DNA from 2 places in the Luteibacter sp. 3190 genome. Region 1 is predicted to be linked to the other one. Evidence: predicted binding sites of a transcription regulator. Region 1 holds the regulator's gene; the other holds the start of a gene.
What was found. The regulator sigma-54, encoded in region 1, starts transcription at its own class of promoters, with help from an activator protein. The targets are predictions, from matches to a motif close to TGGCACGNGCNTTGC.

Region 1 (3,518 bases):
TCCGACACGAAGAAGCCCTGACCCATGCTTTCAGCCCAAGGCCTGCAGAAGCGCTTCCGCGCACGCCAGGTAGTCCGCGATTTCGCGTTCTCCATCCGCGAAGGCGAGGTGGTCGGCCTGCTCGGCCCGAACGGTGCCGGCAAGACGACCTGCTTCTACATGGTGGTGGGCCTGATCCAGGCCGACGCCGGCCAGATCAAGCTCGACCAGCAGGACATCACCGGCCTGCCCATGCACGCCCGCGCGAAGCTCGGCATCGGCTACCTGCCGCAGGAGGCCTCGGTGTTCCGTCGACTCAGCGTCGCCGACAACATCCTGGCCGTACTCGAGCTGCGCGACGGCATGACGCAGAAGCAGCGGGAAGACGAGCTGGAAAGCCTGCTCGACGAGCTGAAGATCTCGCACATCGCCGAGCAGAAGGGCATCAGTCTCTCCGGCGGCGAGCGGCGTCGCGTCGAAATCGCCCGCGCGCTGGCCGCCCGCCCGCGCTACATGCTGCTCGACGAACCCTTCGCGGGCGTCGACCCGATCTCGGTGGGCGAGATCCAGCGCATCGTGCGCCATCTCAAGGAGCGCGGCATCGGCGTGCTCATCACGGACCATAACGTCCGCGAAACACTCGGCATCTGCGACCGCGCGTACATCCTCAACGACGGCGAAGTCCTCTCCCGCGGTACGCCCCAGCACATCCTCGCGGACGAAAAGGTTCGGGAAGTGTATCTGGGACGTGAGTTCCGGATCTGACGCCCCGTCCTACCCCACCTTGGGAATAGCTCGCCGAGGCGCTGGTTTGCGGGGGCCAACAGGGGTTAGGATGGATCGGGAACCCCACGCGTCGCAGGCATGAAACCCGGACTTCAGTTTCGCCTCAACCAGCAGCTCACGCTGACACCTCAGCTGCAGCAGGCCATCCGCCTGCTCCAGCTGTCGCAGCTGGAGCTCGAGGCCGAACTCCGCCAGATCGCGGAAAGCAACCCGTTGCTGGAGTTCGCCGAAGATGCCGAATCCGAGGCGGACGCGGCCGACGACGAGGGCTTCGAGGCCGCCGATTACACGCCGCCCCGCGACGAGGTCCCGAAGAAGGCCTCCAAGGACGACGACGAATCCACCGCGGCGCCTTCCGAAGAGCTCGCGCCCGACTGGGACGACGACCGGTTCCACGGCGAGGCCGGAGACTATGCCGGCGCCCCGTCGCGCGCTGGCGGTGTCGACGACGACGGCTTCGAGCCGCAGAACGCCGCGCCCGAGAGCCTGCAGCAGCACCTGGAGTGGCAGCTCAACCTCTCGCAGTTCTCGCCGCGCGACCACGCCATCGCGACCGCGATCATCCATGCGCTCGACGAAGACGGCTACCTGCGCGACGGTGTCGAAGCGGTGGAAGCCGCCCTGCCCGCGGAACTCGGCGCACGTGCCGCTGAGATCGAAACCGTGCGCCAGCGCGTGCAACGTTTCGATCCCACGGGCATCGCCAGCCTCGACCTGCGCGACTGCCTCGACTGCCAGCTGTCGCAGTTCTCGCTCGACACGCCGCATCGCGAGCTCGCGATCCGCATCGTCAACGAAGAACTGGAACTGCTCGCGCGCAACGACCGCACGAAGATCGCCCGCAAGCTCAAGGCACCCGAGGCCGACGTCGCCGCGGCGGCGAACCTCATCCGCAGCCTCGATCCCAGGCCCGGCGCGGCCCTCGACGCCACGCCCGTCGAGTACGTCGCGCCCGACGTCTACGCGCGCCGCGAGAACGGGCGCTGGCAGGTCAGCCTGAATCCCGACGCCCAGCCGCGGCTCGGCCTCAACCAGCATTACTGCAACCTCATCGCCCGCGCGCGCGGCGACGACGCGACATGGATGAAAGGCCAGCTTCAGGAAGCCCGCTGGCTGCTGAAGAGCCTGCAGTCGCGCGCCGAGACGTTGCAGAAGGTGGCCGACGTGATCGTGCGCCGGCAGAGCGCCTTCCTCGACTACGGTCCCGAAGCCATGCATCCGCTGGTGCTGCGCGAAGTGGCCGAGGAGGTCGGGATGCACGAATCGACCATATCCCGCGTGACCACGCGCAAGTACATGCATACGCCGCGCGGCACGTTCGAACTCAAGCATTTCTTTTCCAGCGGCGTGGCGACGGAAGACGGCGGCAGCGCGTCCGCCACCGCCATCCAGGCCATGCTGCGCAAACTGATCACGGCGGAAGACGCGCGCCGCCCCCTCTCGGACCAGGCGCTCGCGGAGGAACTCCATCGACGCGGCATTCAGGTCGCCCGACGTACGGTAGCCAAGTACCGGGAAGCGATGCGTATCCCCAGTTCCAGCGAACGCGTCCGCGCCCATTGACGGTGACCGGGAACCTCGGCACAGGAGAACGGTCCCAACGTTTCAAGGCTCGAGGAACGGCACCGTGTCGTTCCGATCTCGTCGCCGAACGGCGGCACCCTCAGCAAGTAGGAGGCGTCAATGCAAATCCAGATCAGCGGCCAGCACATCCAGATCACCCCCGCCCTGCGTGAGCGCGTGGAACAGCAGATCGGTCGCTTCGAACGCCTTTTCGACAACATCAAGGCCCTCGACGTGGTGCTTTCCGTCGACAAGAACGAGCACAAGGCCAGCGGCACCCTCCACTGCGCCGGCACCCGGCTTCATGCCGACGGTCTCGCCCGGCTCGACGACGACAAGAAAGGCGACACCCTCTACAACGCGATCGACGCCATGATCGCCAAGCTCGCCGACCAGCTGAAGAAGCACAAGGAAAAGCTTAAAGATCACCACAACGCCGAGGTCCGCGAGGCCCGCGCGGCCACCTGACGCGGTCCCATGGCGGCGCCCGCCGCCCTCCGGACCGCCCCTTGATGGCACAATAGGCGCAAGCCGGCACGCCCCGCGTGCCGGCTTTTTTCCTTCTAGGGACCCATTCCGTGGACCGGCTGACCGCCAGACAACTCTTCGACGGCGTACACGAGCGCATGGCCCTGCGCTGGGCGGCGGGCATGCGCGGCGAAGCGCGCGTGCTCGAACCCAACGCCAAGCAGAGCCGGCGACCCTCCCTGGTCGGCTACCTCAACGTGATCTATCCGAACAAGGTCCAGATCATCGGCACCGAGGAGCTGAACTACCTCGACGGCCTGGACTCCCGGCAGCGCTGGGAAGCCATCCACAAGATCGCCGCCTACCAGCCGGCCGCGCTGATCGTCACGAAAGACCAGTCGATTCCGCCCGACCTGCGCGAGGTCGCCGAGGAAACCGATACGCCACTGTGGCAGAGCACCAAGCGCGGGCATGAACTGCTCACCTACCTGCAATACCACCTGGCCCGCACGCTCGCGCCGCGCACGACGCTGCATGGCGTGTTCCTCGAGGTGTTCTCCATCGGCGTGCTGATCACCGGCGATCCGGGTTCCGGCAAGAGCGAGCTCGCGCTGGAACTGATCAGCCGCGGCCATCGACTCGTCGCGGACGACGCCACCGAATTCACGCTGATCGCACCGGACGTCATCGACGGCGCGTGCCCGGAACTGCTGCAGGACCTG
Region 2 (3,518 bases), on a different contig from region 1:
TTGAGCGACTCCAGCGTTTCGGGCGCCGGCCGCATGGTTCCGGTGCGGAGCACCGGGTCGCGCTCGGCCTCGAGCTCGACCAGGTCGTCCCAGCGCGAATCGCTGGCCGCGGCGTGCATCGACTCGGTCAGAGCCAGGGCCCGCGGCAGGTCGCACCAGACGTCGGTCATGCGCCGGCTCCGGCCACCTGGCGCGCCGCGACGGGAATCGCGACCCAGCTGTCGCGTACCTGCCCAAGCAGGCGGGTGACCTCGTCGAGGGCCTCGGTGTCATTGTGCAGGTTGGCGTGCAGGAGACGACGGCTCAGGTAGTCGTACAGGCCATCCAGCTGACCGACCAGCGGCGTCTCCACCTCGTGGTTCAGGCCCGCCTGGAGCGCGCCGACGATCTCGATCGCCTTGGAGATCGCCTCGCCCTTGGAGGCGACGTTGCCCGTGGCGATGCACGCCTGCGCGAGGCGAATGCGCTCGAGCGCACCGTCCATGAGCATGGTGACGAGACCGTGCGGATCGGCGGTTTCGAGGCCGCCCTGCGTGCGGATCTGCTGGTAGGCGCCTGCGCCCTGGGAATATCCGAGTGCCATGTCTGCGTGTCCTGGAGTCGTGCGTTACTTGCTGGTCGTCAGCGCGTCGAACTGCTGCTGGAGGTAGCTGCTGGTCCCGGCCAGCTTGGTCATCATCGCGTCGAGCGCGCTGTACTGTTTGGTCAGGCGCTTCGAGTAGTCGTCCATCTGCACGTCGAAGGCGTCCATCGCCTCCTTGATGTCCTTGGCCTTGTTCTGCAGGTTGGCCGTGCGCTGGGTGAGAATGCCGTTCGAAGCCGTCCATCCCGCGATCAGCTTGTCCAGCTTCGGTGCGATGCCGTTGTCGCCGCTCAGGAGGTTCTGCGCCTCCTTGGGGTTGTTCGCCATCACCTTCGTGAGCTTGTTGGTGTCGAGCTTGAGCGTGCCGTCGGTCTGGAAGGCCACGCCCAGGTCGCTCAGCGAACGCGGCCCCGACGAATTGCCCGCGAACTGCGAGCCCAGCAGCGTCGCGACCTGGCTCTTGATCGAGTTGACCGTGGCGTCACCGATCAGGGCACCGACCTGCTGGTTGGTCTGGTCGTACTTCGTGAGCTGTTTGTAGGTCGCGATGAACGAGTTATAGGCTGTGACGAGTGAATTCAGACCAGTCGTCACGGCGCTGGGATCATTGGTAATGACAAGCGTGGTCGGGGCATCTGCGCTGGTCGTGCCCGTCAGCGTCAACGTGACGCCATCGATCGCGGACGTCGCCGTGTTGGACGCACTCGTGGCCTTGACGTCGTCGACGTAGAAAACGGCATCCTGGGCGGCCGTTTGCGGCGTTCCCGTGGCGGGATCGAAATCCAGCTGCGCCAGGTTGCCGTCGCCCCCGCTGGTGGTGACCGTAAAGGCGTTTGCGGCGCCCGTCGAGACGGACGTCAGCACCAGATGCGCGCCATCCGCACCAGTGACGATGCTCGCGGTGACGCCAGGATTGTCCTTCGCCTTGTTGATGGCGTCGCGCACGTTCTCGAGGGTATTGGCGCCGGAAGCGACATCGAGACTCATCGACTTGTCGCCGATCGCGATCGTGATGTTGCCCGTGCCGATCGCGGCCTTGCTGCCCTCGAACGCCGGCGACATGATCTTCTGCGAGGTCGCCAGCTGGTCAACCTTGATCTTGTAGGTATTGGGCTGCGCGGTCGAGTCGACCGTAGCGGTGAGCGCCTTGCTGTCGCCCACGCTGACTTTCTGCGTCTTGAACGCCGTGCCGTCGGTCAGCGCCTTGATGGCGCTCTGCAGGCTCGTCAGCGACGAGGAGAAATTCCCGACGGCCGAAATCTGGGTGGTGTTCGCCTGCGAGTCCGCGGCGTATTTCGCGTCCTGCGCCTTGCGCTTGTTCGCGACGAGGTTCGTGACGATCGACGCGACGTCGATCGAGCTGGAACCGATGTTGACGGGACTGGTGGCCATGAAGCTCTCCTGGAAGACGCCTCACTGCCCTGGGCGCCAATTTGTCGACGGCTGGCCCCCTTTCGAGAGCCAGCCGTGACAACTAAGCAATTACCCTGCCAAGCCCGGGAGAACCTCCCCGGGCCCGGTGAGCCCTTCCCTGTTACTGGAGGAGCTTCTGGACGATCTGCTGGCTCTGGTTCGCCTGGGCGAGGACCGAGACGCCGGCCTGCTGCAGGATCTGAGCCGAGGACATGTTCGCCGTTTCCTGGGCGAAGTCGGCGTCGGTAATGGCCGACTTCGAAGCCGTCAGGTTCTGCGAGATGTTCTGCAGGTTCGAGATCGTGGACTCGAAGCGGTTCTGCACCGCGCCGAGGTCCGAGCGGAGGCTCGAGATCGACTGGAGGGCGGCATCGATGCGGTTGATCGTGTCGTTGGCGCCGTCGACCGTCTTGATGCTGGAGTCGGCAAGGGTCTTCGTGGTGCCAACCGCGCTGGTGGCGGCGAAGCCCAGGTTGGCTTGCTCGGTGCCCGAAACGGCGATCGACTTGGCCGAGGCGACGTTCAGCTTGCCGTCCGTGCCCACGTATGCCGTTACGCCCTCGCTGGAGTGGCTATTGATGGCGTCGGCTACGTCCTGCGCGTTCTTGAACGTACCGGTGATGTCGAACGACGTACCGCCACCGATCGAGAAGGTCAGGTCGCCCGCGTCGAGCGTCTTGCCCACGGAGTTATCCGTAACGTCGATCGACGTCGCCGTCGTGGCGTTGGCGGCGACGGTAAAGTCGCTGCCCAGCTGATTCTTCAAGAAGGTGATGGCGTCGGCCTGCGTCGCGCCCGTGTAGTCACCCCAGTCGACCGACTTGCTGCCGTACGTGACGACGCCCTTGGTGCTTGCGTTCGCGGTGGTCCAGTCGGTGGTCTGGGCGGTCGTCACGGTCGTGCCGAGCTTGCCACTCAGGTCGATGGAATCGGTGGCCAGCTGGCCGACCTGGTTCGCCTTCATGCCCTTGTCGAGGCCGACGGTGATGACTTCACCGACGTTGGCACCGACCTGGAAGCTGAGTTCCTTGGCGGAACCGTCCAGCACCTTCATGCCGTTGAAGTTCGTCTGCGTGGCGATACGCGTCACTTCCGACAGACGCTGCTGCACTTCGGCGTCCAGCGCTTCGCGGTCGCTCGGCGAGTTGGAGGCGTTGGTCGACTGCACGGCCAGCTCGCGGATGCGCTGCAGGTTGTTCGTGACCTCGTCGAGGGCCGACTCGGTCGTCTGCGACAGCGAGATACCGTCGTTGGCGTTCTGGACGGCGCGGTTCAGACCGTTGATCTGCGTGGTGAAGCGGGTCGAGATCGCGAGGCCGGCGGCGTCGTCCTTCGCGCTGTTGATGCGGTTGCCCGACGACAGGCGCGCGATCGCGGAGGACAGCTTCGTCTGCGAGGTGCTCAGGTTACGCTGAGCATTCAGCGACATGATGTTGGTGTTGATGGTCAGAGCCATGGGATTGATCCTTGGTAAGCGGAACCGAAATGCCGGATTGATGTGCGGCGTAGTCCGGCGGGGTTC

Region 2: fliD (flagellar filament capping protein FliD) is a predicted target of sigma-54. The motif match lies at 2,062-2,076, and genes of this name have one in related genera.

What each region holds. Positions count from the first base shown of each region.
Region 1 covers NZ_JAVDUO010000006.1:72,002-75,519, forward strand. Annotated here, with positions in the region: gene lptA (lipopolysaccharide transport periplasmic protein LptA) at 1-21, shown strand, start outside; gene lptB (LPS export ABC transporter ATP-binding protein) at 25-744, shown strand; gene J2X58_RS18445 (RNA polymerase factor sigma-54) at 844-2,328, shown strand; gene raiA (ribosome-associated translation inhibitor RaiA) at 2,449-2,796, shown strand; gene hprK (HPr(Ser) kinase/phosphatase) at 2,907-3,518, shown strand, end outside.
Region 2 covers NZ_JAVDUO010000001.1:2,128,532-2,132,049, forward strand. Annotated here, with positions in the region: gene J2X58_RS09635 (flagellar protein FliT) at 1-170, opposite strand, end outside; gene fliS (flagellar export chaperone FliS) at 167-583, opposite strand; gene fliD (flagellar filament capping protein FliD) at 608-1,975, opposite strand; gene J2X58_RS09650 (flagellin) at 2,118-3,452, opposite strand.